Regions from separate parts of the Actimicrobium sp. CCC2.4 genome, predicted to be linked through region 2. Evidence: predicted binding sites of a transcription regulator. Region 2 holds the regulator's gene; the other holds the start of a gene.
What was found. The regulator NrdR, encoded in region 2, represses ribonucleotide reductase genes. The targets are predictions, from matches to a motif close to CACNANATNTNGTG.

Region 1: a site for NrdR is predicted at 1,574-1,587, ahead of RHM62_RS04570 (ribonucleoside-diphosphate reductase subunit alpha). Genes of this name have one in related genera too.

The regions. Positions count from the first base shown of each region.
Region 1 is NZ_CP133777.1:960,194-964,712, forward strand. Features, by position in the region: gene RHM62_RS04560 (sigma-54 dependent transcriptional regulator) at 1-874, shown strand, start outside; gene ampD (1,6-anhydro-N-acetylmuramyl-L-alanine amidase AmpD) at 861-1,496, shown strand; gene RHM62_RS04570 (ribonucleoside-diphosphate reductase subunit alpha) at 1,754-4,519, shown strand, end outside.
Region 2 is NZ_CP133777.1:3,895,919-3,900,437, reverse strand. Features, by position in the region: gene RHM62_RS17945 (SDR family NAD(P)-dependent oxidoreductase) at 1-161, opposite strand, end outside; ZMP/ZTP riboswitch at 287-397, shown strand; gene glyA (serine hydroxymethyltransferase) at 494-1,738, shown strand; gene nrdR (transcriptional regulator NrdR) at 1,832-2,305, shown strand; rRNA gene RHM62_RS17930 (16S ribosomal RNA) at 2,824-4,356, shown strand; tRNA gene RHM62_RS17925 (tRNA-Ile) at 4,502-4,519, shown strand, end outside.

The sequences.
Region 1 (4,519 bases), 1.2 Mb from region 2:
GGAACTGGCCGCGCGCGATATCCACAGTCAGAGCGCGCGTGCCGGCAAGCCCTTTGTGGCCGTCAATTGCGGAGCGATTCCGGAAGCCTTGATGGAAGCCGAATTCTTTGGCTATCGCAAAGGGGCGTTCACCGGCGCAGTCGAAGACCGCGACGGGTTTTTCCAGGCGGCCAGCGGTGGCACCTTGCTGCTCGATGAAGTCGCTGATCTGCCGCTGGCGATGCAGGTCAAGCTGTTGCGGGCGATTCAGGAGCGGCGTGTGCGCAAGGTCGGCGCGACGGCCGAAGAACCGGTTGATGTGCGCCTCATCAGCGCCACCCATCAGGACCTGGCCGCTTGGGTCGAGCAGGGCAAGTTCCGGCAGGATCTGTATTACCGCCTCAATGTGATCGAGTTGCGCCTGCCGCCGCTGCGCGAGCGGCTCGATGATGTCGGCATGCTGTCCGACGTGATCCTGATGCGGCTGGCGGGAACCGATGCGCTCACGCTGCTGTCGGCCGACGCGCTGGCGGCATTGCGCGCTTGCGCCTTCCCGGGCAACGTGCGCGAACTCGAAAACATCCTCGAGCGGGCGCTGGCCTTTGCCAGCGATGGCGTCATCGAAGTTGCCGACCTGGCGCTGCGTCAGCCGCTGCCGGCGGCACTGCCCGCGCAAGCTCCAGAGCCCGCCGTGGTCGCGGCTGCGTCAGTGCCGCCCGATACCGCGCTGCCGGAGTCGCTGCCCGACCATCTCGACGAGGTCGAACGGCAGATCATCCGTAGCGCGCTGGCGCGCACCCGGTTCAACCGGACCCAGGCCGCCGAGTTGCTGGGCATCAGTTTCCGGCAACTGCGCTACCGGATGCAGCGGCTCGATATCCATGAACCCGAATAAACCGGACGACGTGTACCTGCACATCGACGCCGATGGCTGGTGCGCGCAAGCGCAGCAACTGCGCTCGCCCAATTGCGACGTGCGCGCCGACGGTATCGCCATCGACCTGCTGGTGATCCACAACATCAGCTTGCCGCCGGGGCAGTATGGCGGCCCGTACATCGCGCAGCTGTTCACCAACACGCTGGACTGCGATGCCCATCCCTACTTTGACCAGCTGCGGGCGTTGCGCGTGTCCAGCCATTTCGTGATCCGTCGCGATGGCGGTTTGCAGCAGTTCGTCTCGACCTTGCAGCGCGCCTGGCATGCCGGGGTTTCGCAGTTCGGTGAGCGGCAACGCTGCAATGATTTTTCGATCGGCATCGAGCTCGAGGGCAGCGATACCGAGCCGTTTGCTGATGCTCAGTACACCTGCTTGAGCCAGCTCAGCGGCGCGCTGCAACAGGCCCATCCGCTGCTGGCCGTGACCGGTCACGAGCACATTGCACCCGGTCGCAAAACCGATCCCGGCGCGTGTTTCGACTGGCTGCGCTATCGCACGCTATGGGCTGCCGATGTGCCACCCGGCGCACACAACGCGCTGCCGGCGTTTGTCACGGTCGCGCAAAAAACGCAACCATAAAATCTCTGCTTTTCTACAATTTAAATATTGCAGCATCTGTTCTAGCGAACTAGAATTAGTGCAAATCACGAAGGCGCAACTAGATCTAGTTAAATAGCTTGGTTAGCATCGTGATTTTCTCTTTTGGTCGCGCAGTCGCGCTGACGCGATGTCGTCAGCGAGTGCGGTAGAAAAACCAGGAGCCTCCGCGGCCAGGGAGGTCATCTAACTTCTGGCGGCAGTGTGTTTGCCGCCCGACATCACGATAAAGGTATCGCATGTCATCTTCCTCGAACAACGCCGCCAATAGCGCCAGCAATACCACCAAGTCCCGCTTCGAATTCAGCGCTGCTGCCAACGCGCCAAGCGCGCCGCAACAGCAAGCGGCCCTGGCCGACTACCGCATCCTGCGTCGCAATGGTGCCGTCGTCGCCTTCGAACCATCGAAAATTTCAATCGCTGTTTCCAAGGCTTTCCTCGCCGTCAATGGCGGTCAGGGTGCCGCCTCGGCGCGCGTGCGCGAACTGGTCGAACAGCTCACCGCTACCGTCGTTGCCGCACTGGTGCGTCGCCAGCCAGCCGGTGGCACCTTCCACATCGAAGATATCCAGGATCAGGTCGAACTGGCACTGATGCGCTCAGGCGAACATGACGTCGCCCGCGCTTACGTGCTGTACCGCGCCAAGCGCATGGAAGAGCGCGCACTGCTGCAAGCTGCGCGTCCGGCGGCCGCCTCGGTACAACTGCATGTGACCGAAGACGGCCAGCGCCGCCTGCTCGACATGCAGCAAGTCCATAACCTGATCAATGCGGCCTGTATCGGTCTCGAAAAGCACGTCGATGCCAATGCCATCTTCGCCGAGACCGTCAAGAACCTGTACGACGGCGTGCCGGTCGAAGAGCTGCACAAGTCAGCCATTCTGGCGGCGCGTGCGCTGATGGAAAAAGATCCTGCGTACACCACCGTCACCGCGCGCATCCTGATGCACGTGATCCGCAAGGAAGTCTTCGGCAAGGAAGTCGCGCAAGCCGATGCCCAAGCCCATTACCTCGAATATTTCCCGCAATTCATCCACAACGGTATCGCCGCCGAGCTGCTCGATGCGAAGCTGGCCGAGTTCGATCTGGATCGACTCGCTAAAGCGCTGGTGCCGGACCGCGATCTGCAATTCGGCTATATCGGCTTGCAGACGCTGTACGACCGCTACTTCCTGCACATCCGTGACATCCGCATCGAAATGCCGCAAGCGTTCTACATGCGCGTGGCGATGGGCCTGGCACTCAACGAAGCTAACCGTGAAGAGCGCGCGATCGAGTTTTACAACCTGCTGTCGAGCTTTGATTTCATGAGTTCGACGCCGACGCTGTTTAACTCCGGCACGCTGCGCTCGCAACTGTCATCGTGCTACCTGACGACGGTGGCCGATGATCTCGAAGGCATCTACGACGCCATCAAGGACAACGCACTGCTGGCCAAATACGCCGGCGGCCTGGGTAATGACTGGACGCCGGTACGTTCGCTCGGTGCCCACATCAAGGGTACCAACGGCAAGTCGCAAGGCGTGGTGCCGTTCCTGAAAGTGGTCAATGACACGGCCGTTGCGGTCAATCAGGGCGGCAAGCGCAAGGGCGCGGTTTGCGCCTACCTCGAAACCTGGCATATGGACATCGAGGAATTCCTCGACCTGCGCAAGAACACCGGCGACGATCGCCGCCGTACCCATGACATGAATACCGCCAACTGGATTCCCGACCTGTTCATGAAGCGCGTGATGGAAAAAGGTTCGTGGATGCTGTTCTCGCCAAGCGAAGTGCCGGACCTGCACGACAAGGTCGGGCGCGCTTTTGAAGCCGCGTACACCGGCTACGAAGCCGCAGCGGCGCGCGGCGAACTGCGCATGTTCAAGAAAGTCGAAGCGCTCGACCTGTGGCGCAAGATGCTGTCGATGCTGTTCGAGACCGGTCATCCGTGGATCACCTTCAAGGATCCGTGCAACATCCGTTCGCCGCAGCAGCATGTCGGCGTCGTGCACAGCTCGAACCTGTGTACCGAGATCACCTTGAACACCAATGAATCCGAAATCGCCGTCTGCAACCTCGGCTCGGTGAACCTGCCGGCGCACATGAAAGACGGCCAGCTCGATCACGTCAAACTGCAGAAGACCATCCGCATCGCGATGCGTATGCTCGACAACGTCATCGACATCAATTACTACGCCGTGCAAAAGGCGCGCGATTCGAACATGCGTCATCGTCCGGTCGGTCTCGGCATCATGGGTTTCCAGGATTGCCTGCACATCATGCGCGTGCCGTATGCGTCGGCCGACGCGGTGACTTTCGCCGACAAGTCGATGGAAGCGGTTTGCTATTACGCCTACACCGCGTCGACCGAACTGGCCGAAGAACGGGGTGCGTACAGTTCGTACAAAGGCTCGCTGTGGGATCGCGGCATTCTGCCGCAGGACTCGCTGAAACTGCTGATGGAAGAACGCGGCGGCTATCTTGAAACCGACCTGTCGGAAGCGATGGACTGGACCCCGCTGCGCGCGCGCATCAAGCAGTTCGGCATGCGTAATTCGAATTGCGTGGCGATCGCCCCGACAGCCACAATCTCGAACATCATCGGCGTGGCCGCTTGCATCGAACCGACCTACCAGAACCTGTACGTCAAGTCGAACCTGTCGGGTGAGTTCACCGAGATCAACGAATACCTTGTGCGCGATTTAAAAGCACGCGATCTATGGGATGAAGTGATGATCTCCGACCTCAAGTATTTCGATGGCAGCCTGGCCCGCATCGATCGCGTGCCGCAAGAACTGCGCGCCATTTACGCGACCGCATTCGAGATCGAACCATCGTGGCTGGTCGAGGCAGCATCGCGCCGGCAGAAGTGGATCGACCAGGCGCAGTCACTCAATATCTACATGGCGGGTGCCTCCGGCAAGAAGCTCGACGAGACCTACAAGCTGGCCTGGTTGCGCGGTCTGAAGACCACGTATTACCTGCGTACGATCGGCGCCACGCACACTGAAAAATCGACCTCC
Region 2 (4,519 bases):
TCCATCTCTACGGCAAGTACGCTGGCACCGAGTTCAATCTTGAGTTCGTCAAGGCGGTCGCGACGGCGGCCGGTGGCGATGACACGGTGGCCGTGGGCGACGAATTTGCGCGCCATTTCTGCACCAAAACCTGATGTAGCACCCGTAATTAAAACGATCATGGAGTTTCCTTTTAGTCGTGCCATTGAAGAAAGACCAAAATTGTAGCTGAATCCTTTGCACGCTTCGGACCCGATTCTGAGGTGCCTTGCTGAAACCGGCAGGTTCACTTACAATTTCGTACCATTTCTACTCACGTGACTGGCGAAAAGTTGGCTTCTAATACAGAGGCGAGCGATAAGGTGGATACCACCGGGGAACGTGAGTTTTTCATCAGCCGTTCGCCTGGGCAGCCCAAAAATGGAACGCACGACTGAGGCTGCCCGTCATCTTCTATTGGCCCTCAGTTGACTCATGCAATGTTAAATTGCACGTTCATCAATTGGAGTATGTCATGTTCGATAAAAACCAAACCATTGCCAAAACTGATCCGGAATTATGGGCTGCCATGCAGCTGGAGACCGCGCGTCAGCAAGATCACATCGAGTTGATTGCGTCAGAAAACTACACGTCACCTGCTGTGATGGAAGCGCAAGGGTCGCAGCTAACTAATAAATACGCAGAGGGCTATCCCGGCAAGCGCTATTACGGCGGTTGCGAATTCGTCGACATGGCAGAAACATTGGCGATTAACCGGCTCAAGGCGTTGTATGGCGCGGAAGCCGCCAATGTGCAGCCGAACTCCGGATCGCAAGCTAATCAGGCGGTCTTCTTTGCGGTATTGAAACCGGGCGACACCATCATGGGGATGTCGCTGGCAGAAGGCGGTCACTTGACGCACGGTATGCCACTGAACATGTCCGGGAAATGGTTCAGCGTCGTTTCATATGGTCTCAATGCGGCCGAAGAAATTGATTACGAAGCCATGGAAGCATTGGCACGCGAACATAAGCCAAAACTGATTATTGCCGGTGCATCTGCCTATTCGCTGCGTATTGACTTTGAACGGTTTGCAAAAATAGCCAAAGAAGTGGGCGCCTATTTCCTTGTGGATATGGCGCATTACTCCGGGCTGATTGCTGCCGGCGTTTATCCAAACCCTGTTCCACACGCGGATTTTGTGACGTCGACAACGCACAAGTCATTGCGTGGCCCGCGCGGTGGGATCATTTTGATGAAAGCCGAATTCGAAAAAATGATCAACTCGGCAATCTTCCCAGGTATTCAGGGTGGACCGTTGATGCATGTGATCGCCGGAAAAGCGGTCGCGTTCAAGGAGGCATTGGAGCCGGAATTCAAAACGTATCAGCAGCAAGTGATCAAGAATGCCGACGCATTGGCAAAGACACTGATCGAACGTGGCTTGCGTATTGTGTCCGGACGGACTGAATCGCACGTCATGCTGGTGGATTTGCGCTCAAAGAAAATTACCGGCAAGGAGGCAGAAGCGATCCTCGGCTCCGCGCACATGACCTGCAACAAGAATGCGATTCCAAATGATCCGGAAAAGCCATTCGTGACATCCGGGATTCGTCTCGGTAGCCCTGCGATGACAACGCGTGGTTTTACCGAGATCGAGGCGATTAAAGTGGGGCATCTTATTGCTGATGTGCTGGATAATCCTCACGACGCCGCGACCATAGAACGGGTTAAGGTCGCAGTGCAGCAGTTGACCAGCGCATTCCCTGTCTACGGTTGAAGTAATGAATGATGCCAGGAAGCATCCTGGCATCAAGAATAATAAAGCCCGCTTCATGTGTTCTTGTAGTTTTCAACGGATGGTAATTGTCGAATGAAATGCCCATTCTGTCAGCATGACGACACGCAGGTGCTTGATACGCGCGTGTCAGAGTTAGGTGATGCAATTCGCCGTCGTCGCCGTTGCGTCAAGTGCGAAAAGCGCTTCATTACCTTCGAACGTATTGAGCTGGTAATGCCTGCTATTGTCAAAAAAAGCGGAAGCCGTACAGAGTTCGATTCAATCAAGTTGCGAAGCAGTTTGATGTTGGCGCTGCGAAAGCGCCCAGTGCCGGCTGCAGCAGTTGATGCTGCGGTCCACTGTATCGAAGAAAAAATTCGAACTAGTGGAGAGCGGGAAATTACATCCGGTCACATTGGCGAATTGGTGATGTATGAGCTGAAAAGCCTAGATAAAATCGCCTACATACGATTTGCGTCGGTCTACAAAAGCTTCGAAGACGTGGCTGAGTTCCAGGCAGCGATCGCGGAAGTCGCGCATGAGCGCAAGGCAGACCCAAAGTCGTGACTATTATTCATATCAATGCCTTGCCAGCTCCGACGAGAATTTGATATAGTTCGGCTCCCGTCGAAAGGCGGGAATGGCAGGGGTTCGGAAGTTGATTGCGGCAAGTGATGTGGCAGCGACGTTAGCGCAAGAAGGCGACGGAACTGGGGTTTTGCTGGAAATTAAAAGCAGAACGCGCCAACGAAAAGGTTGACGCCAACATCGCAAAGCAGCATAATCTTGTTTCTCTGCAGCAGACAAACAAAACGCTTTGTCAGCAGCACACAAGACGGCACGGTCGGTGAGGGTAATCGAAGTGTTGTGGATGGTGCGGTAAGTTCTTTAACAATTAACAGTTGATAAGTGTGGGCACTTGGTGGAAGTGCACTGTGGTGACTTAGGTTGCTACGGAGTCTTTACATATAAGCAAGTGCTCACGAAGAAATATAGGAAAGATTGAAAGATTGATCCTGTCAGTATTTTGAGTGAGCGACCGGTCAGCGATGACCATGTCCGAGAGGACATAAAACACAGAGATTAAACTGAAGAGTTTGATCCTGGCTCAGATTGAACGCTGGCGGCATGCCTTACACATGCAAGTCGAACGGCAGCACGGGGGCAACCCTGGTGGCGAGTGGCGAACGGGTGAGTAATATATCGGAACGTGCCCTGGAGTGGGGGATAACGCAGCGAAAGTTGCGCTAATACCGCATACGATCTACGGATGAAAGTGGGGGATCCGCAAGGACCTCATGCTCGTGGAGCGGCCGATATCTGATTAGCTAGTTGGTAGGGTAAAAGCCTACCAAGGCGACGATCAGTAGCTGGTCTGAGAGGACGACCAGCCACACTGGAACTGAGACACGGTCCAGACTCCTACGGGAGGCAGCAGTGGGGAATTTTGGACAATGGGGGCAACCCTGATCCAGCAATGCCGCGTGAGTGAAGAAGGCCTTCGGGTTGTAAAGCTCTTTTGTCGGGGAAGAAACGGTTCATCTTAATACGGTGGGCTAATGACGGTACCCGAAGAATAAGCACCGGCTAACTACGTGCCAGCAGCCGCGGTAATACGTAGGGTGCAAGCGTTAATCGGAATTACTGGGCGTAAAGCGTGCGCAGGCGGTTATGTAAGACAGATGTGAAATGCCCGGGCTCAACCTGGGAACTGCATTTGTGACTGCATGGCTAGAGTGTGTCAGAGGGGGGTAGAATTCCACGTGTAGCAGTGAAATGCGTAGAGATGTGGAGGAATACCGATGGCGAAGGCAGCCCCCTGGGATAACACTGACGCTCATGCACGAAAGCGTGGGGAGCAAACAGGATTAGATACCCTGGTAGTCCACGCCCTAAACGATGTCTACTAGTTGTCGGGTCTTAATTGACTTGGTAACGCAGCTAACGCGTGAAGTAGACCGCCTGGGGAGTACGGTCGCAAGATTAAAACTCAAAGGAATTGACGGGGACCCGCACAAGCGGTGGATGATGTGGATTAATTCGATGCAACGCGAAAAACCTTACCTACCCTTGACATGGCTGGAAGCTTTGAGAGATCAGAGTGTGCTCGCAAGAGAACCAGTACACAGGTGCTGCATGGCTGTCGTCAGCTCGTGTCGTGAGATGTTGGGTTAAGTCCCGCAACGAGCGCAACCCTTGTCATTAGTTGCTACGAAAGGGCACTCTAATGAGACTGCCGGTGACAAACCGGAGGAAGGTGGGGATGACGTCAAGTCCTCATGGCCCTTATGGGTAGGGCTTCACACGTCATACAATGGTACATACAGAGGGCCGCCAACCCGCGAGGGGGAGCTAATCCCAGAAAGTGTATCGTAGTCCGGATTGTAGTCTGCAACTCGACTGCATGAAGTTGGAATCGCTAGTAATCGCGGATCAGCATGTCGCGGTGAATACGTTCCCGGGTCTTGTACACACCGCCCGTCACACCATGGGAGCGGGTTTCACCAGAAGTAGGTAGCTTAACCGCAAGGAGGGCGCTTACCACGGTGGGATTCGTGACTGGGGTGAAGTCGTAACAAGGTAGCCGTATCGGAAGGTGCGGCTGGATCACCTCCTTTCTAGAGCATGCGCGGAAGCCCTGTGTCCACACTTATCAGCTGTTAGTCGAGAGAAGAACAGCAAGCAGTAAAAACAAGCAAGCGATGACAAGGAAGTGCACGAGAGTGTGGTGATATGTCGTGGTGAAGTGGCGCGGGTTCAAGCGGGTCTGTAGCTCAGTTG